DNA from 4 places in the Comamonas sp. C24C genome. Region 3 is predicted to be linked to each of the others. Evidence: predicted binding sites of a transcription regulator. Region 3 holds the regulator's gene; each other region holds the start of a gene.
The links. Region 3 encodes FNR, which switches genes on or off when oxygen is low (the NO sensors DNR and NnrR bind a similar motif). Its sites were predicted from a motif close to TTGATNNNNATCAA; they were not measured.

Region 1 (7,580 bases), on a different contig from region 3:
GTTCGTCATGAGCGTAACGGTCGGCCACATCGGCAGCTTCACGCGCCTGGCGAGCAGCATCATGGGCAGCACGCACGGCAGATTCGCGCACGTTGGCCATGCTGTCGTCGATGCGCTGACGCAGCGCGCTGATTTCGGGAACCTTGTCCAGTTCACGGGCAGACAGCAGACCGCGCAGATCGCTGACCAGTTTTTCCAGATCGTCTTGGGCAGTGGAAACGGCGTCGGAAACAGAGCGTGACATATCGGTCCTTTCAATGTGACGAAATTGGAATATCGCATGCACTGGGCAGTGCACCAAGATAGCTGCGAAGCAGCAAGCATCGGGGCCGGCCGCTCATAAAACCTGCAGCATGTGAACATCTTACAGAAAACACACCGCCTCCAAGAAACTCGCGCACCCACAGCACTGTCGGACAGCAACGAAACTGCCTCATGCTGGTCCACAAACAAGCGCTCAAGGGCCGGACCGCACCGCTGCTGCCCGGGGCGGCAGCCAGCCCCCCGCATTCGAGGCTGCATCAGGCATGCAGGATACGGAGTTTCGTCTTCAGCATCGGCAGGCCGGCAAACCTGATTACAGATCGCGATGTATCGATTGCTTAACAGTTCATTAATGAAGCGCCGGCATGCTTGTCGAGCAGTCATGTCCTGGCAGGACTTCCAGTCCAAAAACTCCCGGGAAAGCGAGTATTTGACTCAAATCAAGCAGCGCAAATGGCGACTTTCATATAGTCATATTCATATAAAAGAAGTTAATTTAATACTTTTTATATGTAAGGCATCAGAGTTTTCTGTTGCCAGTGTGACGATGAAAGGAAGGGCCATGCCACTTCAGAAACGAGAACTCTCCGACTGCTCTACCAGCAGCTCGGCCTGCACCTGCAGCACTCCATCCATTACCCGGACTCCTGCGCTGGCAGTGCCAGCGCCCTCCAAGCGCGGCTTCCTGCAGGACTTGATTGCCATGGCCGCTGGCCTAGGCATTGTGGGCAGCGCCCGCGCAGCGCTGCCCGGCGACCCCAGCTTCCAGCCCACACGACGCCCCGGCATGGAGGGCAAACGCTTCGGCATGCTGGTCGATATGCGCAAATGCATCGGCTGCCAGGCCTGTACGGTGAGCTGCTCGGTCGAAAACCAGCCCCCCATCGGCCAGTTCCGCACCACGGTGCTGCAGTACGAAATCGACCAGCCCGGCGACACGGCTGCAGCCATGGTCAGTCTGCCTCGGCTGTGCAACCACTGCGACGAACCGCCTTGCGTGCCGGTATGTCCGGTGCAGGCCACATTTCAGCGCACCGACGGAATCGTCCTTGTCGACAACGAGCGCTGCGTGGGCTGCGGCTATTGCGTGCAGGCCTGTCCCTACGACGCGCGCTTCATCAATCACGAAACGCAGACCGCCGACAAATGCACCTTTTGCGAACACCGCCTGGAAGCCGGCCTGCTGCCCGCCTGCGTGGAAAGCTGTGTGGGCGGTGCGCGCGTGATCGGCGACCTGAACGACGCGCACAGCGAAATCAACCGGCGCATCGAGGCTCACAAGGATGAGATCAAGGTCCTCAAGCCCGGCATGCAGACCAAGCCGCATGTCTTCTACATCGGCCTGCCCGATGAGTTCGTGAACGGCGTGGACGGCCAGGCCACGGTTCGCCTAGTTGCCGAACATCTGTGAAAGGAGTGCCCTCATGCAAATCATTGAACTCCTGACCCCTGCCTACGAAGCGGCCTGGCTGCCCTGGGCCGTGCAGTATTTCTTTCTGGTCGGTGTGGCCACAGGGGCCGCGCTGCTGACCTCGGCCTGCGCATTCGGCCCGGCCCATGGCTTGCGCCAGCGTCTGCTGCCCACGGCTGTGCTGGTGTTGGCCATGAGCGCGATTGCCGCACCTGTCGCCCTGCTGGCCGATCTGCACCAGCCAGCGCGTTTCTGGCATTTCTATGCCCACCTCACTCCCTGGTCGTGGATGAGCCTGGGTGCCGTGCTCATGCCCAGCTTTGTCGGACTTTGCGTGCTGATGTGCGCGCTGTGGTGGATGGGCAGGCCGCAATGGATGCGCTTACTGGTGCCTGTTCTGGTGCTGTCCACGCTCAGCATCGTGGTCTACACGGGTGCCGAAATCATGGTCATCCGCTCGCGCCCGCTATGGAACACGCTATGGGTGCCGATCAATCTGGCGCTCAGCGGCTGGCTGGCCACTGTGGGCATGGGTTTTGTGCTCTACCGCTTTCTGCCCCGGGCCTTGCAGCCGGATGCAGCAACCCTGCAAGGGCTGCGCCATCTGGGCCTGTGGCTGGCCACCGGCCTGATTGCCAGTGCCCTGACCTGGGGAATTGCCGGCATCGCGGGCCAGAGCCCTTCCTTCGATATGGCGATGCGCCTGTTCAAGGAGTTCCCTGTCTGGCGCATCTCCATGCTGGGCTCGGCCGTGTTTGGCGCCGCCGTGGTGATGGCCCTGCTGCGTGGCGAGCATCGTCTGGCAGCCAAGGGCTACACCCTGGTGCTGGGCATAGGGCTGGCCGCATCAGCCTGGGCCTTCCGCTGGGCGCTGTTCATGGGCGTGCAGGGCGTACCCAAATTCGGCGCCGGCCTCTATCTCTACAGCATGCCACTGGGCGGTAACGGCCTGATGGGCATGCTGGGCGTGGCCGGCCTGTGCGTGGCACTGGTCGCAATGGTCACCTGGGCACTGGAGCTGTTCCCGGTGCGCAAGCGAGCGAGCACTGTTTAAGAATCAAGCCAAATACGCATAAATCGCAATACCAGCAAGCGCTTGCAGCTATCAATATCATAGAACCACTGCTGCGCTTGCCCTTCCCTGCACAAAGGGCAAGACCATGAATGACAAGAAACTCTCCTCCAAACAATCACAAGACGTCGAGGCCGGTCACACCGATGCCGGTCGCCGACGCATGCTGCTGCGCGGCGGTGCCGTTGCAGGCGGTCTGGCGGCTTTTGCTGCAGGGTATGGCGAAACCGTGGCCAAGGGAGCCAAGGGGCTGATCACCGGAAGCTCGGGCAAATCCACCCAAAGCGCCACGCGCGGCAACTCGCTGACGCCAGAGTTCCGCATCGATCCCGTCAGCGGCAAACTCACGACCCAGCCCGGCCAGGTGGTCAGCCCCTCCTCGTGTCTGGGCTGCTGGACACAGTGCGGCGTGCGTGTGCGCGTAGATACTGCCGACAACCGGATCATCCGTATTGCCGGCAACCCCTATCACCCGCTGGCCACCACACACCCCGCTCCCATGGAAGCACCGGTGCGAGAGGTCTATGCCATGCTGGGCGGTGACAACGGCCTGGAAGGCCGCGCCACCAGTTGCGCGCGCGGATCGGCCATGCTCGAGCATCAAAAAGCCCCGCATCGCATTCTCAAGCCGCTCAAGCGCGTGGGCCCGCGCGGCTCCGGACAGTGGAAGAGCATCACGCTCGAAGAGCTGGTTCAGGAAATCTGCGAAGGCGGCGATCTCTTCGGCGAAGGCCATGTGGACGGTCTGCGCGCCATCCGCGACGTCAATACGCTGATTGATGAAGCCAACCCCGAATACGGCCCCAAATCCAACCAGCTGCTGGTGACGGAAGCCGCCAACGAAGGCCGCACCCCTCTGGTCAACCGTTTTGCCAAACAGTCGTTCGGCACCATCAATGTGTCCAACCACGGCTCCTACTGCGGTCAGACCTACCGGGTGGGCACAGGGGCGGCCCTGGGCGATATGGCCGGCATGCCCCACGGCAAGCCGGACTGGAAGAATTCTCGCTTCGGCCTGTTCATTGGCACCTCGCCGGCCCAGTCTGGCAACCCGTTCCAGCGCGTGGGCCGCGAGCTGGCCGAAGCACGTTCACGCGGCGAGAACACGTACAAATACGTGGTGGTCTCGCCCATGCTGCCCACTTCGTCCAGCCATGCTGCAGGTGACAACAACCGCTGGCTGCCCGTCAAACCCGGCAGCGACCTGGCGCTGGCCATGGGCCTGATCCGCTGGATCATCGACAACGAGCGCTATGACAGGCAGTTTCTGACCCAGCCCGGCCCCGCCGCCATGGCTGCCGCTGGTGAAGCCAGCTGGAGCAACGCCACCCACTTGCTGATCAACGATCCCAGGCACCCGCGCTATGGCCAGTTCCTGCGCGGCGCCGATATCGGCCTACCCATGCCTGAGCCGGTCGATGAAAAAACGCCCGCCGAGGATGTCTATGTGGTGCAGCTGGCCGATGAATCGCTGGCCGCGCACACCGTGGCCCAGAGCGCCGAGCTGATCGTGGATCGCGAGTTCACCCCCCGAAAGACTGCGGACGCGACCGAAGAGCCCACTCCTGTTGCTGTCTGCACCGCCTTTGTCAAACTGCGCACCGAAGCGCACAAAAAGACGCTGGAAGAATACGCGTCCCTGTGCGGCGTGTCGGTCAAGGAAATCGAGGATCTGGCGCGCGAATTCACCAGCCATGGCAAGCAAGCCGTGGCCAACTCCCACGGCGGCACCATGAACGGCTCGGGCTTCTACACCGCCTATGCCATTGCCATGCTCAACAACCTGATCGGCAACTTGAACGTACGCGGCGGCTGGGTCATGGACGCAGGGCCATTTGGCCCCTTCGGCCCCGGCCCACGCTACAACTTTGCGCAGTTTGAAGGTGCAGTCAAACCCCGGGGCGTGGCCCTGTCGCGCACCAAGTTCCCCTACGAGAAGACGAGCGAATTCAAGCGAAAAAAGGAAGCGGGCCAGAACCCCTACCCCGCCCAGGCACCCTGGTACCCCGCGCCCGGCGGCCTTTCCAGCGAGATGCTGGCGGCCGGCATGCTGGGCTACCCCTACCCGGTCAAGGCCTGGATCAACCACATCAGCAACCCCATCTACGCCATGTGCGGCTTCGAGAATGCGCTTGCCGATTCGGTCAAGGACGTTAAAAAGCTGCCGCTGTTTGTCTCGGTCGACCCCTTCATCAACGAGACGTCGGCACTGGCCGACTACATCGTGCCCGATACCGTCACCTATGAAAGCTGGGGCATTGGTGCGCCCTGGGCCGATGTGGTGGCCAAGAGCAGCACCGTGCGCTGGCCCACCGTCGATGCCGCCACCGCCAAAACGGCAGACGGCCAACCCATCAGCTTCGAGAGCTTTGTCTTTGCCGTGGCCAAGCAGCTGGGCCTGCCCGGCTTTGGCAAGAATGCCATGTCCACCAAAGACGGCGAGCCGCTCGATCTGGAAAACGCCGAAGACTTCTACTTGCGCGGCATGTGCAACATCGCCTACCAGGCCGGCAAACCCGTGCTCGAAGCCAGCGATGACGACATCGCCATCACCGGCCTCGACAAGTGGATGCCGTCGCTGCAAAAGCGTGTCGCCCCGGAGGAAGTGCGACGCGTCGCGATGGTCATGAGCCGTGGCGGTCGCTTTGACAAGGTCGAAGATGCATGGAAGGACGACCAGCTCAAGCTGCAAGCCAAATTTCCGGTCACCTTCTGGCACGAAGGTCTGTCCAGGATGCGCCACTCCATGACCGGCGAGCGTTACAGCGGCTGCCCCACCTGGTATCCCGCGCGCCTGGCCGATGGCTCGGATATGCGTGCCGTGTTCACCGAGCAAGACTGGCCGCTGACCATGACCAGCTACAAGTCCAACCTGATGAGCAGCATGTCCATTGCCGCCTCGCGCCTGCGCCAGGTGCACCCGCACAATCCTGTGAGCATCAACAAGGGCGACGCGGCAAAGCTGGGCATCGCCAATGGCGACCCCATCGAAATCAGCACCCCTGGCGGCAAGCTTCAAGCAGTCGCTCTGGTGCGCGCCGGTATTGCGCCAGGCGCCATCGCTGTCGAGCATGGCTACGGCCACAAGCAACTGGGCACCGTGGCCCACAAGGTGGACGGCCGGCCCACCCATGCCAACCCGCAGCATGGCAATGGTGTGAACCTCAATGCTCTGGGCTTTGCCGATCCGACCCGGCCGGAAAAGGACAATGTCTGGATCGACTGGGTATCGGGGGCAGTGGTCAGGCAAGGACTGCCAGTTAAGCTGCGAAAAGCTTGATGACCGCTTGAAGCTCTGGCGGGCGATCGGAACGCGAAATCCCATCGCTCGCATCTGCGCAGTGAGAGCTGCCGGCAAGCCGCGGCGCTATTTCGGGGATGCGGTAAATACCGAAGCTGGACCAGATGCAGCCCGATATGGGACATGGCAAGCCATATCCGTTATTCCGGTAAGGCCGTCTTTCGTATTCGGGTTCCGGAAAGTTCAGAGGAACTGAACATGAATTCAAAAAATAATGTTCAACGGCATCTAATTGCACAATATTTACAATTAAAAACCACTTAGAAAGGGTATTTAAAATCAAAAAATAATAAATCTTCCATTGGCTGGAAGCACTTACCTAAAGAGGACTCTGCAGCTCAATGGTCATATTGTTTTGAAATTTACAATTTAAAACAATGCCTCAAATACTCAATTACGCTTCATTGTTGATAGCAATGAAGTTCTGAAATTCAATAAATTATAAAAATAGCACTACCTACCTGAAAGGGCCTCGACGCATGCCCAAACAAGGTATTTCTGTTTTCATCCGGCTTATTGAAACTGCCATTAACCGAAGGAACGTTTTGGAACAACATGTGCCAGGCCAAAACGTAATCGCGGTTGGCACTGATCATTGGGCTATGGCAAATGGTCTTTCGCTTGGAAATTTCCCGGTTGTCCGAGAACTGGCTATTCAAAGGAATGATCATGAAGAAGTCTTTGATTGTCATGGCGGTTGTTGCATTGGCTGGTGTGGCATCTGCTACAGCCAGCAGTTCCAGCCTTGCCGCAACCAACACGGGGACCAATGCCTCGTCGGGCACTTACTCCTCGGCCGGGAGCTCAGGCACAGGCAGTGCTGTGAGCTTCAATAGCGCGACGGCAAGTGCTCAAGCAAGCGGCTTTGGGAACAGTACCGGCATGAGCGGTTCCTGGGGACCCGTGGCTGCAGGACACTCCAGTGTCGGCGGAAGCGCCTCCACCACGGGAACCGTCACCAGCCTTGCGGCGACCACCGGGGGCGGCGTTGCGGGAGGCTATGGAGCCACCAATGCCAACGCACATTCGGATGTGGGCAGCAATTACCAGGGCCAGGCTCCCGGCAAGCTGGTCAGCGGGGGCGCGGGAGGCTACGCCAACTCGAGCACCAACAATGTCGCTGGCACCGCGTCCATGGGCAACGGCATTGCGGCGGTGAACAGCACGGCCCATACCAACTCCTACTTTGGCGCGAACTCGCAGGCGCTTTCGGGCCCTGGCGGAACCTCGACCAGCAATAACTCTGGTGCGACCTCCGTCGGCAATGCGACAACGACCGGCTTCAGTTTGGGCAATGCCATCGGTGGCTCCAACGGCGGTGGCACTTCGGGCAATGCCTATGGATGGGCCAACTCGGCAGCCAACTAAATAAGGTCCGCGAACCCAGTTGTATTGCCCCCGAGTCGAGGCCTACCAGGTCAAGACTCGGGGTCAAGGGAGAAACAGCATGAAAGCCTCGATCGCCTTGCTAAGCCTTTGTGTCCCTGTGTGCGGTTTTGCGCAAAGCGCCGACAGCAGTGCACAAAGCCTCT
Region 2 (7,580 bases), on a different contig from region 3:
CAACCGCACGGTGGATTTGCAGGAGCCGCAGTTCGATGGCGAAAAAGTCATCCTGCCCCAATGCACCTATGAAGCGCGCGAGGCCTATGCCGACTCGGGCATGCTCAGCGCGGCCCAGGACTACGAGATGGGTGGCATGCAGCTGCCCTATACCGTGGAGGCGGCGGCCAACTGCTTTTTTGCTGCGGCCTCGATCAGCATTGGTTCGAACATGCTGACCTCGGGCAATGCCAACGCCATCATGGCCCATGGCACCGAGCGGCAGAAAAAAGTCTTTGCCGCCAATGAGTTCAACGGCCGCTGGGCCGGCACCATGGCCTTGTCAGAGCCGCAGGCGGGCTCCTCGCTATCGGATATCGCCACGCGCGCCGAGCCCGATGGCGTCGAGTACGAGAGCGATGCGCTGGGGCCGCGTTATCGGCTCAAGGGCAACAAGATGTGGATCAGCTCGGGCGACCACGAGATGACCGAGAACATCGTGCACCTGGTGCTGGCCAAGATTCCCGGCGCCGATGGCAAGACCATTGCCGGCGTGAAGGGCATTTCGCTGTTCATCGTGCCCAAGAAGCTGGTCGATGCCGAGGGGCGACTGACCGGCGAGCGCAACGACGTGGCCCTGGCGGGCCTCAACCACAAGCTGGGCTGGCGCGGCACGACCAATACCTTGCTCAATTTCGGCGAAGGCAGATACCCGGTGCGCGGCCAGCATGGCGGGGTCCTGGATGGACGCGGCGCGGGTGCGATCGGCTATCTGGTCGGCAAGCCCGGCGAGGGCCTCAAATGCATGTTCCACATGATGAACGAGGCGCGCATCTCCATCGGCATGGCGGCTTCCATGCTGGGCATGGCTGGCTACCACGCCAGTCTCGAATATGCGCAAAGCCGCCCTCAGGGCCGGCCCATAGGCGAGGGCGGCAAGGATGCGAGCCGGCCACAGTCGCGCATCATCGAGCATGCCGACGTCAAGCGCATGCTGCTGGCGCAGAAGGCCTATTGCGAAGGCGCGCTGGCCCTGAACCTGCTGTGCGCGAGGCTGGTGGACGAACAGTACACCGGTCAGAGCCAGGAGGCGGCAGAAGCCAGGCTGCTGCTGGAAGTGTTGACGCCGGTTGCCAAGAGCTGGCCCAGCGAGTTCTGCCTGGAAGCCAATTCGCTGGCCATCCAGATCCATGGCGGCTATGGCTATACGCGGGACTTCGCGGTCGAGCAGTACTGGCGCGACAACCGTCTGAACATGATTCACGAGGGCACGCATGGCATCCAGGCCATGGATCTGCTGGGCCGCAAGGTCGTCATGGACGGTGGCAAGGGGCTGCAGCTGCTGGCGGCCCGCATCAATGCAACCATCCAGCGTGCCATGCAGCATGAAAAGCTGGCGAGCCATGCCAACCAGCTGGCGCGCGCGCTGGCCGATGTCGGAGCCGCCACCAAGGCGGCCTGGGCGAGCGGCAATCCCCAGGAGGCCCTGGCCAATGCCGTGCCCTATATGCAGGCCTTCGGCCATATGGTGCTGGCCTGGATCTGGCTGGATGTGGCGCTGGCCGTGCTGGCCATGGACAGGGATCTGGCGATTGCCGCCCATCGCGGCAGCATGGCGGCGCAGCGCTACTTCTTCCACTACGAGCTGCCACGTATCGGCGCCTGGCTGCAGGTGGTCAAGGCGCGCGATATGACCTGTGCAGGTATGGAGGAAGAGGCGTTCTAAGCCACGCAGCGCAACAAAAAGGCCCGCGTCAGCGGGCCTTTTTCATGGCGAGGGCTCAGCTCAGGGCTTTTCGCAGTTACTGCTCATGCCCACCATGCCGGAGAGCTTTTGCAGGCTGGAGCGCTGTTTCAGACATTCCTGATAGCTGGCTTCGGCGGCTTTTTGCTGCGCCACCTGGGTGGCCTTGGCACGCTCGGCGCGCAGCTGGGCGATGCGTTCACGAATCTGCGGCATCAGCGCCGTCGCGGCCTTCTCGCCTTCCACAATCGCATGGCTGCGCTGCGCGAAGTCGGCCGGGCCGATGTCCAGAACCTTGGGGCGGATGATGATGTCGGCGCGTGCCAGCTCGGCCTGGCCCAGCTTCTGGCCCATGATGGCAATCGACTGGTTGAGCGCGCCCAGCATATTGGCCGGGTTCTTGCCGCTGGCCTTGTTGGAGATGTCCACGGCAATCACGATGTCGGCCCCCAGATTGCGCACTGCATCCACGGGTACGGGGCTGACAATGCCGCCATCCACATAGTGGTACTTGCCGATGGTGACGGGCTGGAACACGCCGGGCACGCTGCTGGAGGCGCGCACGGCCTGGCCCACATTGCCACGGGCGAACACCGTGCGTTCACCGTCTTCCAGGCGCGTGGAGATGGCGACAAAGGGCTTGGCCATCTGCTCAAGCGGCTTGCGGTGCACCTGTTCATTTACATAGTCTTCGAGCTTCTGGCCCAGCACCAGACCGCCGGCGGACAGTTGCAGGTCGCGGATCTTGGCCTCGTCCAGCGCCACGGCTTTTTCCTGCAGCTCGAAGGCGTTCATGCCGCTCGCATAGAGCGCGCCCACCACGCTGCCGGCGCTGGTGCCGGCCACGAACGAGGGCGTCAGGCCATTGGCCTCGAGCATCTTGATGACCCCGATATGGGCAAAGCCCTTGGCCGCACCGCCGCCCAGGGCCAGGCCGATCTTGATCGCGGGGGCCGAGGTGGTGGTAGGCGGCTCGGGTGTCGCTGCGGGGCTGGGCGGATTGCTGCCGCAGGCGGCAAGGCCGAGCAGACTCAAACAGAGCAAAGGGCGCAAAAAAACGTTCGGGCGCATGCCGGGAAATCCTGCTGTCATTAGGGCGCAAAGTATAGCGATGGGGGCCGGAGTCGGTGATGTGCGGTTTTGCTCGTCAAAAAGCATAGCTTTCATCGCTTGCCTGTAAATCGTTTGAGGCATGTATCCCTTGTTTGGCCTATGCGCGAGCAAGCCGCGCTGCCGACAATGTTCTCATCGCAAGCAAGTGGCTGGCCCCTTCTGACGGCGCGGCAGGACGAACTCCTGTGCGCTCTGTCCCTGATGCGGGAGCGGCACCATGAAGAGGCAGCAGATGTCGCAAGGCAATACATGGCAGGCAGAAGTCGCAACGGCACAGGCCGCAGTCTGGTGGGTGGGCTTCGGCCTGGTGGTGGGAGTGCTGGGGGCAGCGTTGATCAGCCCTCTGTATGCGCTCTACCAGCAGGACTGGCAGTTGCGGCCCAGCGATATCTCGCTGATCTATGTGCTCTATATGTGCGGCGGGCTGTGCGCCCTGCTGTTTCTGGGACGTTTGCCCGATCGCATCGGTTTCCAGCGCGTGATGCTGTGCTTTCTGTGTCTGACGCTGGTGGGCACGCTGATCTCGATGCTGGCCTGGAATCTGCCCAGCCTGATCGTCGGGCGCTTTGTGGTGGGGCTGTCTTCAAGCATCATCACCATCAGCGCCACCACGGGACTGACGCAGCTGGCGGCCAGCGGTGCCACCCGTCTGCAGCCTCGGCGTGTGGCCATGGTGGCCAGTTTTCTCAATGTGCTGGGCTTCGGCCTGGGGCCGCTGATCGGCGGTGTGGCCGGGCAGTGGCTGCCTCGGCCCTTGGCGACGGCCTATCTGGTGCCGCTGGTGCTGGGCTGCATTGGCGTGGCCGGCGTCCTCATGGTCAAGCTGCCTGAGTCGGCGCAGCTGAATGCAGGGCGGCCCGCCCAGGTGGTGGCTCGCCTGCGCTGGCAGGACTGTCTGCCGCGGCTAACCTGGCCTGGGCGCGCGGACTCCCTGGCTTTTGCGCTGACCTGCGGATATCCGTTCGTGGCATTTGGCGTGTTCGGGCTCTATGCCTCCATGGCGCCGCTGTTTCTGCAGCAGATGATTGCCTGGAGCGGCCCCGTGGTCAGCGGCACGGCCATTGCGGTGATCCTGCTCGTCTCTGCGGGCATTCAGCTCCTGGCTGCCAGTCTGCCGCTGCATCGCTGCGGCTTTGCCGGAATGGCGCTGCTGGCGCTCAGCAACGCCGTGCTGATGTTGAACCTGCAGGCCCGATCGATGCTGCTGTTTGTCCTGGGCGTGTGTCTGACGGCGCTCGGGCATGGCATGTGCATGCTGGCCGGCATGAGCATGGTTGGCCGTCTTGCGGGGCCTGACAACCGGGCAGGCCTGCTGTCCACCTATCAGACCATAGGCTTGCTCGGCTCCATGCTGCCCATGCTGGTCGTGGGCTGGATTGCAGACCGTTGGAGCATCACGCTGGCCGTGAGCCTGTTTGCCTGTTTTGTCATGCTGTTGGCTACCCTGTTGGGACTGGCATTCGTGCGGCACCCACGCATGCGGGAGGCTACGGACTGAGGAAGGGCTTGCAGATAGTTTCTGTAAATAACAGAAACTAACATTAATTAATTAAATGTCACAAATTTGGATAAATTTGTCCTACAGGGATGCGGGAAAAGTTCGTATCCGGGCCAAAATGGGGGCTGGTTACAGTTACTAGTCATGTTTTTGCAAGCATTAAGGGAGAAATCGATATGACCACTATGTTCAAGCGTTCCGCTCAAGTTCTGGCCATTACCGCCTTGGCCTTTGGCTTGGCTGCCTGCGGCAAGTCCGAGGACAAGACCGCTGGCCAGAAGCTCGATTCCGCCATTTCCCAGACCGAGAAGGCTGCGGAAAATGCAGGCACCAAGATTGAAGAAGGCACGGCCAAGGCCGGCGATGCGGCTGCCGATGCGCTGGCCAAGGCTGGTGAAGCTGCTGGCGCTGCTGTGGACAAGGCTGGCGAGAAGATGGAAGAGGGCGCTGCCAAGGCAGGTGCTGCCCTGGATGACGCAGGCATCACCGCCGCCGTCAAGACCGACCTGATCAAGGCCCCGGAAATCAGCGCGCTGCAGATCAATGTGGACACCAAGGCCGGCGCAGTGACCCTGACCGGCACCGTGCCCAGCGAAGCCGTCAAGACCCAGGCCGGCGATATCGCCAAGGCTGCCAAGGGTGTGACCTCGGTCAACAACAATCTGACCGTGAAGGCTGGTTGATACCTTTCGGCCTGCATCTCGCATGAAGCCAGAGCGCGCAAGCCCTCTGGCTTTTTTGTGCTCGCATGGCACTAAGATCAGGGCATGACCCAAGCCGACCACAAGCTTTCCACCCATCTGATTCACCATCCCTACAAGGCTCCCACGGACTTCGAAGGCCCGCAGCCGGCCGTGCACAAGGCTTCGACCGTGTACTTCGAGAACGTACAGGCCATGCGCGAACGCCGCTGGCTGGACAAGAGCAGCTACACCTACGGCCTGCATGGCACGCCCACGACCTATGCGCTGGAAGAGCGTCTGGCTTCGCTGGAGGGTGGCCTGCAATGCCTGCTGGTGCCCAGCGGCCTGGCCGCGATTGCCACGGTGTCGCTGGCGCTGCTCAGGACGGGCGACGAGGTGCTGGTTCCCGATAACGTCTACGGCCCCAACAAGACGCTGACCGAAGGCGAACTGGCCCATTTCGGCATCGGCCACCAGTACTACGACCCCATGAGTGTCGAAGATCTTGCGGCCAAGATCACGCCCGCCACCAAGCTGGTCTGGCTGGAAGCTCCGGGCTCGGTGACCATGGAGTTCCCGAATCTCGTCGAGCAGGTGCGCCTGTGCCGGGCCAGGGGCGTGACCATGGTGCTGGACAACACCTGGGGCGCGGGTCTGGCTTTTCGTCCCTTCGACCTGCTGGGCGACGGCAGCCTGGGCGTCGATGTCACGGCCCATGCACTGACCAAGTTCCCCAGCGGCGGCGGCGATGTGCTGATGGGCAGCATCATCACGCGCAACCAGCCTCTGCATATGCGCATCAAGCTTGCGCACATGCGCCTGGGTCTGGGCGTGAGCGGCAACGACGCCGAGGCCGTGCTGCGCAGCCTGCCCAGCATCGGCCTGCGCTATCACGCACAGGATCGCTCGGCACGCCAGCTGGCGCAGTGGCTGGACACCCACAGTGCGGTGGCGCAGGTCTTGCACCCCGCCATGCCTGACGCCCCGGGTCATGCTTACTGGAAGCAGCTGTGCGCACAAGGCCAGGGCCAGGATGGCATGGCTGCCGGTTTGTTCAGCGTGGTCATCGACGAACGCTTCGACCAGGCGGCCGTGGATCGCTTCTGCGACAGCCTGCGTCTGTTCAAGCTGGGCTACAGCTGGGGCGGGCCGGTGAGTCTGGTCGTGCCCTACGAGCTGCCCGAGATGCGCAGCCGTGCCACGCCGCATATCAAGGCGGGGACCGTGGTGCGCTTTGCCATCGGCCTCGAAGATGCGACCGATCTGCAGGCTGATCTGGCCCAGGCGCTGTTCAAGGCTTTTGGTTGATGCTATTGAGATGAGAGCTTATAGCGCCTCCTGATCATTGATTTCAAGGTGTTTTTTGATTGAAATTAAGTATGGATAGACGCTATAAGCTCTTGTTTTTATAGTGAAGACCTATGCTTGGGCATGCGGGCTTTCCGCAATGCAGATTCAAGGTTGAGCGGGTAACTTGTTCCTGTCAGCTGCCGCCACCGAGGCGCGGCACGGGCGACAAGGAGGGTCTCGCATGCAAGCTTCCCCTGTTTCCGAAGTCAAGGCCGAGTCCGGCAATCTGCAGATTCTGCAGCTGCGCTGGAGCGAGCCCTGGCAGTGGCTGCTGCTCGGTTTGCGCGATGTGCGGCGCGCACCCGTCATTGCGCTGTTCTACGGCCTGTGCTTCTGGGGCATGGCGCGGCTGCTGGCCTGGGTGTTCCGCTCCAGTCCCGAATATGTGATGTCCATGGCCAGCGGTTGTCTGCTGGTCGGCCCCTTCATGGCCATGGGCCTGTACTACGTCAGCAAGCAGCTGGAGCAGGGCAAGCCCGTGCTGCTGTCGGAGTCGCTGACCTGCTGGGACCGACACCTGGCCAGCATGGGCATGCTGGTCATGGTGCTGATGGTGCTGGAGATGCTCTGGGGGCGCGCCGCCATGGTGGTGTTTGCCATCTCGTTCGACACCGGCATGCCCAGCACGGCAACCTTGCTGCAGACCCTTCTGCGCCCCGAGAACTGGGAGTTCCTGCTGGGCTACAGCGCCGTTGGCGGGATATTTGCGGCCCTGGTGTTTGCCAGCATGGTGGTTTCGCTGCCCACGATTCTCGATCTGGATACCGATGCGTTGACGGCCTGTATCACCAGCATGCGTGTGGTGGGCGCCAACATGGGCGTGATGCTGCTGTGGGGGCTGATCATCACCGTGTTGATCGCGGCCTCGCTGCTGTTCTACAGTGTGGGTCTGATCGTCATCGGGCCGCTGCTGGGCTGTGCCAGCTGGCATGCGTACAAAGCCAGCGTCCGCGCCGAAAGCAAGGAGGTCGCTGCCTGAGGCGCAATGAGGGGGATGCCATGGAGTTCTGGAACTGGTTGAAAAAAGTCTTCTCGCCTCAGTCCGGCGTGCCGGGGCGCAGCGCCGATTCGCAGCTGGCGTGGACTTCGGCGAGCAGCCGTGAAGACGGCAGCGACGTCTTCAACGACAGCTATTTTTGTGGCTCGGGCAGCGGCGAGAGTGCCTGCAGCACGGACAGCGGCGATTCCGGCGGTGATGGGGGAGGCGGCGGCA
Region 3 (7,580 bases):
CGGAGAAACCTCGCAAAGTCATACCGATCACGGCTGAGCCTGTGGACGGCGGCCAGGAATATATGCCCATGTTCGCCTCCGAACAGAAGGTGTACTCGCGCGCCATCAGTGGCGTCTTCTCGCGCTGGCGCTGGATCATGGTGTTCCTGACCCAGATCGTCTTCTACGGCCTGCCGTGGCTGCAGTGGGGCGAGCGCCAGATGGTGCTGTTCGACCTTGGGGCACGGCGCTTCTATCTGTTCGGGCTGGTGCTCTACCCGCAGGACTTCATCTACCTGACAGGGCTGCTCATCATCAGCGCGCTGGGGCTGTTTCTGTTTACCGCGGTGGCCGGGCGTCTGTGGTGCGGCTTTTCCTGTCCGCAGACGGTCTATACCGAGATCTTCATGTGGATCGAGAGCAAGGTCGAGGGAGACCGCAGCGCCCGCATGCGCATCGACAAGCATGGCTGGACCTTCGAGAAAATCTGGAAGAAGTCGCTCAAGCAGTTCCTCTGGATTGTTCTGTCCCTTTGGACCGGATTCACCTTTGTCGGCTACTTCGTGCCCATCCGTGAACTGGGTGTGGAGCTGATGGCCTTCCAGGGCAGCTGGCAGATTTTCTGGGTGCTGTTCTACGGCTTTGCCACGTACGGCAATGCCGGCTATATGCGCGAGCAGGTCTGCAAGTACATGTGCCCCTATGCACGCTTCCAGAGCGCCATGTTCGACAAGGACACCATGATCGTCAGCTACGACGTCCAGCGTGGTGAAGCGCGCGGGCCGCGCAGAAAAGACGTGGACTACAAGGCGCAGGGTCTGGGTGACTGCATAGACTGCAAGCTTTGCGTTCAGGTCTGCCCCGTGGGCATCGACATCCGCAAGGGGTTGCAGTACGAGTGCATTGGCTGCGGTCTGTGCATCGATGCCTGCAACTCCGTGATGGACAAGATGGAGTACCCGCGCGGCCTGATCCGCCTGACCACGCAGAACGCCGTGGCCAAGCTCTGGAAGCAGGCGCAGGTGATACGGCGCATCTTCCGCCCGCGCGTGCTGATCTACTCGACCGTGCTGCTGGCGCTGAGCGCAGCCATGATCGCCAGCCTGGTACTGCGCGAGCCCCTCAAGGTCGACGTGATTCGCGACCGCGCCGCGCTGTCGCGCATCGTGGCTGGCGGCAAGCTCGAAAACGTCTATCGCCTGCAGATCATGAATGCGACCGAGTCCGAGCAGCGCTATCGCATCAGCGCCACGGGGCTGGATCAGCTGGAGGTAGTATCCGAGCAGGAAGTCTCGGTAGGTCCGGCCGAGACGCGCGGCATTGCGGTGCGCCTGCAGATCCCCTATGGCTCGGCTGCTTCCGGCTCGCACCCCGTGCATTTCAATGTGGATGCGCTGACGGCTGGGGCCGGACGCATCTCCGAAAAGTCCGTGTTCCTGGTGCCGCGCTAGGCCTGCGGCATGCATCGCGACAGCCACGCAAGGGCATCGCGAATCAGCAACAATTGATGCTGCCCGATTGCAGATTTGCAATTGGGCAGCCAGATTTCTGAAAAGAGGTTTAACCATGTCGGCAGCACAAGCCAAGGCCCTGCAAAAGGCCAAGATCATCCACCCCGAGGACGGCAAGCCCTGGTGGAAGTTTGCCCATGTCTGGCTCGTCATCGCCGGTCCCGCCGTGGTGGTGGTCGCGGGCATCGTGACCGCCTATATCGCCATGAGCAAGCCGGATCCCGTGATCGACCCCGACTACTATCGTCACGGCATTGAGATCAACCAGCGCCTCACCGAGAGCGAAAAAAGCCTGGCGCCAGCAGTGACGGGGCGCAACCATGCCGCGACGCCGGCCAAGGACCATCCGCTGGATCGCTGACCGAGATTTCAACGCATCCCAAGGCCACTTCCGCGGCCTTTTTTTGCGGCCCTGGTTGCAGGCTTTTCTGTAGCCGGTGTGCCGTGACGGCGTTCTATGTCTTGGTCGACAGAAGAGTCGGGAGGGCCCCTGCAGTTCTCGGCTGCCGGCAAGGGATGGCCGGGTGGAGTTCAACAACAGGAGCGCATAGCGCTTTGTTAAAGGCTATTTCAGATAGATATAGACCTCAAATCGATACACATAAAGCGCTGGAAGCTCTTCAAATAATAGCGGTCCAGGGTTTCCCATCTGAGTGCATGCCCTTGGTATGTCTGGGAAGGTCATGGCAATTGTGCAAAATAGGTTCAAACCCACAGGCCAAGGAGAATCGCGATGGATGCTCGACGCTGGATGTGGATTGTCTGGCCGGCTTTTCTGGCCGCGGCAATCATGGAAATGGTGGTATTTGCCTTTGTGGACCCGCTGGATATGCACTGGCTGGGCTCGCCACTGGAATGGTCGCGCAATGGCATTTACACCCTGGCCTTTTTTGCCTTCTGGGCGGTCACCGTGTTCAGCGGACTGATGACCGTCATGCTGGGGCGTTCGGCCAGCGATCTGAACCAGGGCATAGTCTCGGAGCCCCTGGTCGAGTAAGGTGCTGCGCACAGGACCGCAGTTTCGAACAGGTGGCGGCTCCGGATGGAGGGGCTGGCCGCTCGCTGTGTCGGCGGCCCTGTTAGCGGAAACTCCTGGCAGGCATTCGCCGCCATCAAAAAAGCCCGCTGTCTGCGGGCTTTGTCTTGAGGGCTGCTGTCGAAGTCAGTCCTGGCATTGCTGGCTGTTGACGATGCGCCTGAGCGCCTCGGTATCCAGAATGCGCAGATGGCGCTGTCGGACTTCGATGATGCCTTCCTCGGCGAACTTGGAGAAGGTGCGACTCACGGTCTCCAGCTTGAGGCCCAGATAGCTGCCGATTTCTTCACGCGTCATGCGCAGTACCAGCTCCGACTTCGAAAAGCCGCGTGCCGACAGACGCTGCACCAAGTTCAGCACAAAGGCCGCCAGACGCTCTTCGGCACGCATGCTGCCCAGCAGCAGCATCACGCCATGCTCGCGCACGATTTCGCGGCTCATGACCTTGTGCACATGATTTTGCAGTGCCGTGACTTCGCGCGAGAGCTGTTCGAGCTTGTCGAAAGGCATGATGCAGACTTCGGCATCTTCCAGCGCCACGGCATCGCAGGTGTGGTGGTCGTTGACGATACCGTCCAGACCGATGATCTCGCCGGCCATCTGAAAGCCCGTGACCTGGTCGCGACCGTCTTCGGTGGCCACGCTGGTCTTGAAGAAGCCGGTGCGAATGGCGTACAGCGAGGTGAACTCCTCGCCGTTGCGAAACAGCAGCCCGCCCCGTTTCACCTTGCGGCGCGTGGCCACAATTTCGTCAATGCGCTCCATTTGTTCATCGTCCAGGCCCATGGGCATGCACAGTTCACGCAGATTGCAGTTGGAGCAGGATGCTTTGATGGTCTGAAGATTCATGGGCTTTTCAGCAACGGCACAGACAGACTTGGAATGGAGAGTCGCGCCGGTCATTGACCTCGTAGTTAGTGATGAGTTGGATCAAATTGTCGCAGTACTTGCCTTGCGCTCTCTTGATATTCATCAAGGACAGTTGGATTGCCTTGGGGCACATTGTTTGCATTCATTCAAAAACATGTGCTTCTGCCCATTATGGGCATGATTTCCAGGATCTGATTTTCTTTGAAATCTGCTCAATGTGGAGTGTGGGCGCACCCTAACTTTCAGTTATGACCGCAGTCACGCCCGAGTTGCTGAGCCGCTTTGATATTCCCGGCCCGCGCTACACATCATTTCCAACAGCCGACCGTTTTGTTGAGGCTTTTGGTGCAGACGACTATATCCTGGCATTGAAACAACGCAAGACGCATTCGAGCTCACGTGCCTTGCCTTTGTCCGTTTATGTGCATGTGCCATTTTGCGAGTCGCTTTGCTATTACTGCGCCTGCAACAAGATCGTGACCAAGCATCATGAGAAGGCTGCCGAATATCTGGATTATCTGGGCCGTGAACTGGCCATGCATACCGAGCATTGCGGCAAAGGCCAGCTGGTAAGCCAGTTGCATCTGGGAGGCGGTACGCCGACCTTCTTCAGCGATGCCGAACTGCAGCAGTTGATGCTTCTGATGCGTGAGCATTTCAAGCTCGATCCAGCCGGCGAGTATTCCATCGAGGTCGATCCGCGTACCGTGAGCAACGAGAGGCTGAAGACACTCAAGGACATGGGCTTTAATCGCCTGAGCTTTGGCGTGCAGGATTTTGACCCCGCGGTGCAGAAAGCGGTGCACCGGGAGCAGCCAGCCGAGCAAGTCTTTGAGCTGGTGGCCGAGGCCCGCCGTCTGGGCTTTGTCTCCATCAATGTGGACCTCATCTACGGTTTGCCCAAGCAGACATCCGAGTCTTTTGCGCGAACGCTGGCCCAGGTCAACGAGTTGCGTCCCGACCGTATTGCTCTGTATGCCTATGCGCATCTGCCCGAGCGCTTCAAGCCGCAAAGGCGTATTGCATCGGCTGACTTGCCCATGGGACAGGAGAAGCTGAACATGCTCTCCGGCGCAATTGATGCCTTCATGAATGGCGGCTATGTCTATGTGGGCATGGATCACTTTGCGCTGCCCGACGACTCTCTGGCCATCGCCAAGCGTCAGGGGCGCCTGCATCGCAACTTCCAGGGCTACAGCACCCAGCCCGATTGCGACCTGATTGCACTGGGCGTATCGGCCATCGGCAAGGTGGGCGCCACCTACAGCCAGAACGTCAAGACCCTGGAAGAGTATTACGACGCCATTGATGGCGGCATGCTGCCCGTGCAGCGCGGATTGGCGCTCTCGCGTGACGATCTGGTGCGCAGAGCCATCATCATGGCCATCATGTGTCAGGGCTCCGTCCTGTATGAGCCGATGGAGCAGGCCTGGCTGATCAATTTCCGCGAGTACTTTGCTCGGGAGTTGGCTGCACTGGGGGAAATGCAGCGCAATGGCCTGGTTCAGCTATCCGACGAGGGCTTCAAGGTCACGGGCCTGGGCTGGTTTTTCGTGCGCGGAGTAGCCATGCTGTTTGATCGATATTTGCAGGCCGACCGAAACCGCACGCGCTTTTCGCGCATCATCTAGCGCATGTTGTTTTCGCTGGTCTGGACTGCTTTGATCATGGGGCTCGTGGGTGGGCCCCATTGTCTTGTGATGTGCGCTGCGCCCTGCAGCGTCGTGACGGGCGCAAGGCCTGCCAGCGACGGCCAGGTCATCGCCTTGCACGGCCTGCAAAAACGCCAATGGCTGCGCACCAGTTTGTTTCATCTGGGACGCATTGCCGGCTATGCCCTGCTGGGCGGAGTGGCGGCTGTGGCCATGGAGAGTCTGGCCTGGCTGACCAGTCAGACAACGGCCTTGCAGAAGCTCTGGACGCTGATGCATGTCGCGGTCATGGCCTGGGGTCTGGCCATGCTGGTGCAGGCGCGACAACCGGTGTGGCTGGAGCAGGCGGGGCGCTCTGTCTGGGCCAGGGTCCAGCCCTGGGTCGTCGCCCCGGGAGGGAGCCTGGCCGCGGGCTTTGCCTGGGCCCTGATGCCTTGCGGCTTGCTTTATTCGGCAGTGCTGGTGGCCGCGCTGAGTGGCGGAGTCTGGCAAGGTGCTCTGTCAATGGCGGCGTTTGCCATTGGCGGCGCAGTGTGGTTGCTGGCGGGCCCCTGGTTGTGGCAGCTGGGGCAGTCGCATCTCAATGCATTGCGGGCGCGCTGGGGCACCAGAATTGCGGGTTTGATGCTGATTGGTGTTGCGAGTTGGGCTTTGTGGATGGATCTGGTCTACAAACCCAGCCTTTGGTGCCGATAAGTCACACAGGAGGGGAATGTTGGTGCAGTTTGCATCCCAACAGACCCTAGTCATGGTTGAGCAGTCATGGAACTGCGGAATAATGTCTCATCTTGTGTGTAGCGCTCAAAGTGAATCGTTTCGTTGCTATTGATATCGGACAACTGCGAATTGGCATGTATGTCCATCTGGAGACTGGCTGGTTGCGCCACCCGTTTCCCGTCAGCAGCTTCAAGATTGTCAATGACGAGCAGTTGCAGACGCTCAGGACCCTGAAGCTCAAGGCCGTACAGGTTGATCTCTCCAGAAGCGATCTGGAGGAGGCTGTCACGCCTTCCGTCGCGCCTCCTCGGCCTGTTGTGAGCCATCCGGACAGCGATGCGCATGCCTGGCGAGACAGCATTCTGGGGGTGCAGTCCCGGTTTCTGGGTGCGGTTTCCGTATTTGACGATGTTCAGGCCCTGTTGCCTGCCAACCCCGAGCGGGCGCGCGCCACGACGGATCAGCTGGTTGCGCAGCAAGTCGTCAAACTGGCGCAGGCTCGTGATCTGAGTCTGCATCTGCTCGCGGATACGGGCGGTGCCACATTCGGTGTTCATGGAGTGAACGTTTCCGTGCTGAGCCTGTTGCTGGGCAAGACACTGGGCTTGCGCAACGATGTGCTGCAGGATCTGGGCACGGCAGCGTTGCTGCATGACATCGGCAAGCCAGGGCTGGAGATTTCCGCGTCGGCCAATGCACTGAATCAAGGCACGGATCGCATGCCGCTGCGAGAGACCGCCTATGCACGGCATGTGGGAGAGTCGGTGGCGTTGGCCCTGTCCATGGGCTATCCTCCTTCGGTCACGACGGCCATCGCCCAGCACCATGAGTGGGCCGATGGATCGGGCTTTCCGCTTGGCCTGCTGGCGACCGATATGGATATTGCCGGACAGATACTGGCGCTGGCCAACAATTTCGAGCGTTTGTGCAATCTGCCACTGCAAGGCAACGAAATGACGCCCCATGAAGCCATGGCCGCACTGTACGGGCAGTATCGCCAGCGTTATGCACCTGAAGTGCTCAAGGCATTCGTGCAGACTCTGGGTGTCTATCCGCCGGGGTCCTTGGTGGAGCTCAGCGACGGGCGCATGGGGGTAGTGGTGTCCGTCAATACCAGCCAGTCTCTCAAGCCGCAGGTGCTGACCTATGACACGCAGACGGCGCAGAAGTTGCGGTTCGTCGATTTGCTTGAATATGTGGGTTTGGGGATTCGGCGTGGTTTGACGCGTAATCAGCTATCGCGCAATGCGCTGGAAGCTTTACAGCCACAAAGACGTCTTTGCTATTTTTTTGACAGTTCTGCAGCACCTGCTGTCGAGAAAGATCTCGCGTGACCATGCCGCAGAGTTTTCTGATCGACCCTCTGCTCGCCGCCATGCTCGATGGCTTGCAGGAGGCCGTCTGGCTGCTGGATGCGCAGAGCCTGCGCGTGCTTCATGCCAATGCGGCCAGCACGCAGCTCACGGGTTACACCCCTGAGCAGGCACGGGAGCAGTATGTCGATGTGCTTTGCGCTTCCCTGGTGCAGAAGGCGTTCTGGCAGGACGCTTCCAATTGGGTGGGCGGCGCGAAATTTCTCACGGAGATCTGTAAGGCGGATGGATCGTTGACGGCCGTGGAGATGGGGGTTGGCTCCATCGCCCAGAACCCGCGCTGGTTGTTGCTCACCATGCTCGACCGCAGCGAGCAGTTGCGGCATGAAAGCGAGCTGGACATGCTGCTTGCGGAGTTGCGGGCGACGCTGGAGTCCACCGCAGACGGCATGCTGGTCTGCGATCTGCGCGGCGGCATTCGCGCCTTCAACCATCGTTTCGC
Region 4 (7,580 bases), on a different contig from region 3:
TCAGCTAGACCTAGGTGTTTATGCCCCAAGTGACACAATGTAATTAACTGGGCCTGAATATCTAAAAATAACAGCCGACGATATCAACAATGCGTGGTCCACACGCAATTCATCATCGACATCCTTCCAGGGAGACAAAATGACCCATAAGCTCAACATGAGCCGTCGCCAAGCTGCATTCGCACTCGGCGCCATTGCCGCAGCCGTGGCAGCCCCCTCGTTCGCCCAGAGCGACAAGTGGCCCACCAAGTCCTCGCGCATCATCAACCCCTTCCCCGTAGGCGGCGGTCCCGATGGCATCTCGCGCCTGGTGGCCGACAAGCTGGGCCGTGCCTGGGGCCAGCCCGTGGTGGTGGAAAACCGTCCCGGCGGCAACGGCTTCATCGCCATCAACGAATTCAAGCGTGGCGCGACCGACGGCACGGACATGATCCAGCTGGACAATGTCCATATCGCGGCCTACCCCCACCTGTTCAAGAAGCTGCCCTACGACCTGAACAAGGACTTCGACATCCTGATGCCCTTGTTCCGCAACTATTTCTTTGTCTGCGTGCCCGTCAACAGCCCCTACAAGACCATCGGTGACCTGATCGCCGATGCCAAGGCGCATCCCGGCAAGCTGAACTACGGCTCCTGGTCCGTGGGCAACCCCGTGCACCTGGGCTCGGCGCTGCTGGAAAACCAGACCGGCACCAAGATGGAGCACGTGATCTACAAGGAAACCAGCCAGCTGTACCAGGGCGTTGCCAATGGCGAGCTGACCTTTGCCCTGGGCTCTCTGGGCACTGCAGGTCCTCTGGTACGTGGCGGCAAGCTGCGCTTCCTGGCGGTGGCTGCTCCCAGCCGCATTGCCGGCTTCGAGAACGTGCCCACGGTGTCCGAATCGGGTGGCCCCAAGGATTTCGCGGCCATCGGCTGGAACGCCCTGGCCGTGCGCCCCGGCACCCCTGCGGCCGTGGTCGAGAAGATCCGCACCGATGTCCGCCAGGCGCTGACCGGCCAGGACGTGAAGGAAAAGTTCGCTGCCTTCGGCTACGAGTCCTTCAACCCCACGCCTGCCGAATTCAAGGCCTTCATGGCCTCCGAAAGCAAGCGCTTTGGCGAGGTGATCAAGAAGGCCGGTCTGGCTCTGGACTGATCCAGCCCGCCTACCAATGAAAAAGCCGCCTCTTGAAGGCGGCTTTTTCATGCGCTGCAGCATCAGAAAAAACGCCCGATGCGCAGCACCGGGCGTTTTGCAGAGAAGCGAGCAACCTTCTTATTGATCGCGGGCCTCGATGGCACGGTTGATGCCCAGGGCAGCCAGCGTGCACAAGGCGCCAGACAGCAGATAGATACCCAGAGCCACCAGACCGAACTTGGCCGAGACGCCCAGGGCGACCAGTGGAGCGAACGCCGCACCGATGAGCCAGGCCATGTCCGTGGACAGGGCCGCGCCGGTGTAACGATAGCGCGACGAGAAGTTGGAGGTCACCGTGCCCGATGCCTGACCGTAGGAGAGGCCCAGCAGCACAAAGCCCACCAGGATGAACACATTGTTGCCGGTGCTGCCGCTGCCCAGCAGCCAGGGCGCCAGGAAGCTGAAGATACCGATCAGGCAGGCCATAGTGCCCAGGGTGTTGCGGCGACCCACCCGGTCCGCCAGCCAGCCCGACAGCATGATGGCCCCGCCAGCCAGCAGCGCGCCGATGATCTGCACCACCAGCACTTCAGTCATGGACTGATCGGAGTACATGGAGATCCAGGACAGCGGGAACACGGTCACCAAGTGGAACAGCGCAAAGCTGGCCAGTGCGGCGAAAGCACCGATCATCACATTGCGGCCTTCGTTGGCCATGAGACTGGTCACGCTGATGGGCTCCAGCTCACGCTCCTGTAGAAGCTGGGTATAGGACTGCCCCACGACCAGACGCAGGCGGGCAAACAGCGCCACCACGTTGATGGCAAAAGCCACGCAGAAGGGATAGCGCCAGCCATAGCTCATGAACTCGTCCGCCGACAGGCTGGAGTACAGATAGGCAAACAGCGCTGCCGCAATGATGAAGCCCAGCGGCGCCCCGAGCTGGCCGATCATCGAGTACCAGCCGCGCTTGTTCGGCGGTGCGGACATGGCCAGCAGCGAGGGCAAGCCGTCCCAGGAGCCGCCCAGCGCCAGGCCCTGGCCGATGCGCAGGACCACCAGCGCCCAGACGGCCTTCATGCCGGCGACCTCATAGCTGGGCAAAAAGGTCATGCCCACCGTGCAGACGCCCAGCAGGAGCAGCGCCAATGTCAGTTTGGTGGCACGCCCCCAGACCCGCTGCACGGCCATCGACAGCGCCGTGCCTACAGGGCGGGCCACGAAGGCCAGCGAGAAGATGGCAAACGCGGCCAGCGTGCCGTCGAGCTTGGACAGATAGGGAAACAGCAGCGAGGGAAACACCAGCACGCAGGCGATGCCGAACACGAAGAAGTCAAAGTACTCGGAAGAGCGCCCTATGATCACGCCCACCGCGATCTCGCCAGGGGTCACATCCTCATCGGTTTCCGCATAGGCCAGGGTTTCCGAGTTCTCATAGTCTTGCTGAGTAAGACCAACGGACGGGTTCATGCTTGTCATAAAGGTACAACTCCTTGTCTTACTTTTCAGTCCCGGGGACGCTTTCCGTTCTACGCCCAAGCATGTGCAGCTGCAATAGAGTTTTTGCCCTGAACCCTGTCAGCCCAGCCCTCGGCAGAGGGGGCCTGATGGGGCAAATTTGACAATTTCAAGCCCTGTCAGCGCAAAGTTTGCGCGCCTTTAAAAGGCGCTAAACCCTTGTCGCATAGCGTATTTTCAAGACCAGGCCCTTGACCTTGGACAAAATGTCCAATGGACAACCCCCGGTTTGGTATTACATTTGCCGAGATCCAGTAATCCGCGTTTACACCTAAGCGCGACTTTGTCACGCCTAAAGCATGTTAAAAATCAAGGAAATCCGTGGGCCCGCGTGGCTCTCAGCGGCCGCTTTGACCGCAACCCTCGCCGGTTGCAGCAAGGCCGTCGTCCTCAACCCAGCTGGCGATGTCGCCAAGCAGCAAGGCGATCTGGTCATTACGGCCACTTTGCTGATGTTGCTCATCATCGTCCCCGTCATCTTTTTGACGCTGCTGTTTGCCTGGAAATACCGCCAGTCCAACACCGAAGCCAAGTACGACCCCGAATGGCACCACTCCACTGCGCTGGAGCTGGTGATCTGGACGGTTCCCCTGCTCATCATCATCGCTTTGGGCGCCATTACCTGGATCAGCACCCACAAGCTCGACCCCTATCGTCCTCTGGACCGCATCTCCTCCACCAAGGCGCTGGACCCCAACGTCAAGCCCCTGGAGATTCAGGTCGTGTCCCTGGACTGGAAGTGGCTGTTCTTCTACCCCGAGCAAGGCATCGCCACCGTCAACGAAGTGGCTGCCCCGGTGGACCGCCCCATCCGCTTCAAGCTGACCTCCACCAACACCATGAACGCGTTCTACGTTCCTGATCTGGCCGGCATGATCTACACCATGCCCGGCATGCAGACCGAACTGAATGCCGTGATCAACAAGCCCGGTGTCTATGGCGGCAAGTCCTCCCATTACAGCGGCGCTGGCTTTGCCGGCATGACCTTCAAGTTCCACGGTCTGGAAAACCAGCAGTTCGACCAGTGGGTGGCCCAGGCCAAGAGCGAAGGCAAGACCCTGACGCGCGACGCCTACCTCGACCTGGCCAAGCCCAGCGAGCGCAACCCCGTTGAACGCTTCGCCAGCGTGGACGAAGGCCTGTACAACAAGGTCCTCAACCGCTGCGTGGAAGACGGCAAGATGTGCATGAACGAAATGATGGCCATCGACGCTGCCGGCGGCAAGCCACCTGCACACCACGGCAAGACCTCCAGCGTGACCCTGCCCCTGGATGTCTGCACTTCCAAAGACGCTGACCGCGTTGTCGCCCTGCTCGACGAAGTCGCCGCCTCCGGAGCTGTCGCACAGCAATAAGTAGTTCACGGTGCGGATGCGCTCACCGCTCAGCCGCTCCAATACGACAAAAGAGACTCAACATGTCTGAAACAACAACCCCGGCCTCCCACTGGCTGTTGGGCCGTATCACATGGGACCAGATTCCCATGACGCATGAGCCCATCGTGCTCTTGACCTTTATTGCCGTGGTGCTTGGTGGCCTCGTCGTGGTCGGCGGCATCACCAAGTTCCGCCTCTGGGCTCCGCTGTGGAACGACTGGATCACCTCCATCGACCACAAGAAGATCGGCATCATGTACATGATCCTCGGTCTGGTCATGTTCCTGCGCGGCTTTGCCGATGCCGTGATGATGCGTCTGCAGCAGTCCATGGCCTTCGGCGACAACATGGGCTACCTGCCTCCTCACCACTACGACCAGATCTTCACGGCCCACGGCGTGATCATGATCTTCTTCGTGGCGATGCCCTTCGTGACCGGCCTGATGAACTACCTGGTTCCTCTGCAGATCGGCGCACGTGACGTGTCCTTCCCGTTCCTGAACAACTTCAGCTTCTGGATGACCACTGGCGGCGCCGTGCTGGTGATGATCTCCCTGTTCCTGGGCGAGTTCTCCACCTCCGGCTGGCTGGCACTGTCCAATCTGGGGCACCAGAGCGGCAGCACGGGTCTTGATTACTACATCTGGGGCCTGCAGGTCGCCGGTGTGGGCACGACCTTGTCAGGTATCAACCTGATCGTGACCATCATCAAGATGCGCGCTCCCGGCATGAACCTGATGAAGATGCCCGTCTTCACCTGGACTGCCCTGTGCACCAACGCCCTGATCGTGGCCTCCTTCCCCGTGCTGACCGCAGCCCTGGTGCTGATGTCGCTGGACCGCTACGTCGGCACCAACTTCTTCACGAACGAGCTGGGCGGCAACCCCATGCTGTACGTGAACCTGATCTGGATCTGGGGCCACCCCGAGGTCTACATCCTGATCCTGCCCTGCTTCGGCGTGTTCTCCGAAATCGTGGCAACGTTCAGCCGCAAGCGTCTGTTCGGCTACACCTCGATGGTTTACGCCACCGTGTGTATCACCATCTTGTCCTACCTGGTGTGGCTGCACCACTTCTTCACCATGGGCTCGGGTGCCAGCGTGAATACCTTCTTCGGTATCACCACGATGATCATCTCCATCCCCACGGGCGCGAAGATCTTCAACTGGCTGTTCACCATGTACCGCGGCCGCATCCGCTTCTCGGTGCCCATGCTGTGGACGGTGGGCTTCATGGTCACCTTCGCCATCGGCGGCATGACCGGCGTGCTGCTGGCCGTGCCTCCCGCAGACTTCGTGCTGCACAACTCGCTGTTCCTGATCGCCCACTTTCACAACGTGATCATCGGCGGCGTGGTGTTTGCCGTGTTTGCCGGTATCAACTACTGGTTCCCCAAGGCTTTCGGCTTCCGACTCAACGAGTTCTGGGGCAAGGCTTCGTTCTGGTTCTGGCTGGTCGGCTTCTGGGTTGCCTTCACTCCCCTGTACATCCTGGGTCTGATGGGCGTGACTCGCCGTGCCAACCACTTTGACGATCCCTCTCTGCAGATCTGGTTCATCATCGCTGCCTGCGGTGCAGCCCTGATCGCTGCCGGTATCGGCTGCTTCTTCATCCAGCTGGCCGTGTCCATCTGGAAGCGCGACGAGCTGCGTGACGTGACCGGCGACCCATGGGAAGGCCGTACTCTGGAATGGGCCACTTCCTCGCCCCCTCCCCAGTACAACTTCGCCTTCACCCCCGTGGTGCACGACATCGACGCCTGGACCGACATGAAGAAGCATGGCTATCAGCGTCCGCTGAGCGGCTTCGAGCCCATCCACATGCCCGCCAATACCGGCGCTGGCGTGGTGATTGCCGGCCTGTCCACCGTTCTGGGCTTTGCTCTGATCTGGCATATGTGGCCTCTGACGATCGCTTCGTTCGTCGCGACCATCCTGGCTTCGATCATTCATACCTTCAACTACAAGCGTGACTACTACATCCCTGCGGCCGAAGTGGCCACAACGGAAGAAGCACGTACCAAGCAGCTTGCAGCAGCCCATGTCTAATACACATATCAACGCTGGCGGCGCAGCCGCCCTGGCTACTCGCGAGTACCACCTCGCGCACGAGCCCCATCCGGAAAACGGCACCTCGCTGGGCTTCTGGCTCTACCTGATGAGCGACTGCCTGATCTTTGCCGCACTGTTCGCCACCTATGGCGTGCTGGGCCGCAGCTATGCAGGTGGCCCCTCGGGCAAGGATCTGTTCGATCTGTCGCTGGTGGCCGTCAACACGGCTTTCCTGCTGATGTCGTCCATCACCTTCGGCTTTGCCATGCTGCAAAAGCAGAAGAAGAACGTGAACGGCACTCTGCTGTGGCTGGCCGTCACCGGTCTGCTGGGCGCGGCCTTCCTGGCCGTGGAACTCTATGAGTTCCACCACCTGATCCATCAGGGTGCGACGCCTCAGAGCAGCGCCTTCCTGTCGTCCTTCTTCACGCTGGTGGGTACCCACGGTATCCACGTGACCTTCGGTCTGGTCTGGCTGATCACCCTGATGATCCAGATCAAGAAGCACGGCCTGATCAACGAGAACGTGCGCCGTATCAACTGCCTGTCCATGTTCTGGCACTTCTTGGACGTGGTCTGGATCGGTGTGTTCACCTTTGTGTATCTGATGGGGGTGCTGTAAATGAGCGCACACGATATCCACGCCGGTCATGACGATCACCACGATCACGACGACCTGCACGTCACCATGGGCGACTATGTGAAGGGCTTCATCCTGGCCGTCATCCTGACAGCCATCCCCTTCTACCTGGTCATGAACAACGTCATCACCGACCGCACCACGGCCGTGGCCGTGCTGGGCCTGTTCGCGGTGGTCCAGGTGCTCGTGCACATGGTGTACTTCCTGCACATGAACGGCAAGATCCAGGGCGGCTGGACCATGCTGTCCACCATCTTCACGGTGATCTTCCTGGCGATTGCGATCTCCGGCACGCTTTGGGTCATGTTCCACATGAACACCAACATGATGCCCGGTCATGAAATGCACCAGGCCGCAGGCCATGCAGATCACTCAGGTCACACGGCTCCCGCAGCTGTCACACCTTGACTGACCTCATGAAGAACCAGAGCGCTGCGCGGCAGCGCTCTCCCTTCGCCAAGGCGATGCTCGCGTTTGTGGGCATCGCCTTGTTTTTAGGGTTCATGGCTCTGGGCACCTGGCAGGTGCAGCGCCGCGCCTGGAAGCTTGACCTCATCGAGCGCGTGGAGCAGCGCGTGCACAGCGCCCCCGTAGCGGTTCCCGAGCCCGGCCAGTGGCCGCAGATCAATGCGGCCAGCCACGAATACCTGCCCGTCAAGGCGCAGGGCCAATGGCTGGACAAGCAAAGCGTGCTGGCCAAGGCCTTGACCGAGGCCGGCGCGGGCTTCTGGCTCATGACGCCGCTACAGCTGGCCGATGGCACACAGATTCTGGTCAACCGCGGCTTCACGCCCGAGAAGCTGCGCAGCCAATGGCTCAAGCAGATTGCCGAAGCCGGCCCGTCTACCGAGACCGTCACCGTCATCGGCCTGATG

Region 1: dsrO (sulfate reduction electron transfer complex DsrMKJOP subunit DsrO) is a predicted target of FNR. The motif match lies at 695-708, and genes of this name have one in related genera.
Region 2: ACLBXN_RS18575 (DUF2189 domain-containing protein) is a predicted target of FNR. The motif match lies at 6,381-6,394, and genes of this name have one in related genera.
Region 4: cyoA (ubiquinol oxidase subunit II) is a predicted target of FNR. The motif match lies at 2,830-2,843, and genes of this name have one in related genera.

The regions. Positions count from the first base shown of each region.
Region 1 is NZ_JBKFBC010000004.1:125,083-132,662, forward strand. Features, by position in the region: gene ACLBXN_RS09440 (DUF883 family protein) at 1-244, opposite strand, end outside; gene dsrO (sulfate reduction electron transfer complex DsrMKJOP subunit DsrO) at 827-1,675, shown strand; gene nrfD (NrfD/PsrC family molybdoenzyme membrane anchor subunit) at 1,689-2,729, shown strand; gene ACLBXN_RS09455 (molybdopterin dinucleotide binding domain-containing protein) at 2,836-6,027, shown strand; gene ACLBXN_RS09460 (hypothetical protein) at 6,480-6,833, opposite strand; gene ACLBXN_RS09465 (hypothetical protein) at 6,718-7,416, shown strand; gene ACLBXN_RS09470 (hypothetical protein) at 7,496-7,580, shown strand, end outside.
Region 2 is NZ_JBKFBC010000010.1:196,844-204,423, forward strand. Features, by position in the region: gene ACLBXN_RS18550 (acyl-CoA dehydrogenase) at 1-1,705, shown strand, start outside; gene ACLBXN_RS18555 (patatin-like phospholipase family protein) at 1,766-2,794, opposite strand; gene ACLBXN_RS18560 (MFS transporter) at 3,054-4,334, shown strand; gene ACLBXN_RS18565 (BON domain-containing protein) at 4,511-5,017, shown strand; gene ACLBXN_RS18570 (PLP-dependent transferase) at 5,102-6,325, shown strand; gene ACLBXN_RS18575 (DUF2189 domain-containing protein) at 6,549-7,346, shown strand; gene ACLBXN_RS18580 (hypothetical protein) at 7,367-7,580, shown strand, end outside.
Region 3 is NZ_JBKFBC010000002.1:489,268-496,847, forward strand. Features, by position in the region: gene ccoG (cytochrome c oxidase accessory protein CcoG) at 1-1,430, shown strand, start outside; gene ACLBXN_RS05915 (FixH family protein) at 1,546-1,851, shown strand; gene ACLBXN_RS05920 (hypothetical protein) at 2,224-2,487, shown strand; gene fnr (fumarate/nitrate reduction transcriptional regulator Fnr) at 2,653-3,375, opposite strand; gene hemN (oxygen-independent coproporphyrinogen III oxidase) at 3,645-5,027, shown strand; gene ACLBXN_RS05935 (sulfite exporter TauE/SafE family protein) at 5,031-5,744, shown strand; gene ACLBXN_RS05940 (HD-GYP domain-containing protein) at 5,855-7,099, shown strand; gene ACLBXN_RS05945 (sensor domain-containing protein) at 7,102-7,580, shown strand, end outside.
Region 4 is NZ_JBKFBC010000004.1:223,145-230,724, forward strand. Features, by position in the region: gene ACLBXN_RS09865 (Bug family tripartite tricarboxylate transporter substrate binding protein) at 140-1,138, shown strand; gene ACLBXN_RS09870 (MFS transporter) at 1,259-2,590, opposite strand; gene cyoA (ubiquinol oxidase subunit II) at 2,938-3,993, shown strand; gene cyoB (cytochrome o ubiquinol oxidase subunit I) at 4,056-6,062, shown strand; gene cyoC (cytochrome o ubiquinol oxidase subunit III) at 6,055-6,687, shown strand; gene cyoD (cytochrome o ubiquinol oxidase subunit IV) at 6,688-7,113, shown strand; gene ACLBXN_RS09895 (SURF1 family protein) at 7,122-7,580, shown strand, end outside.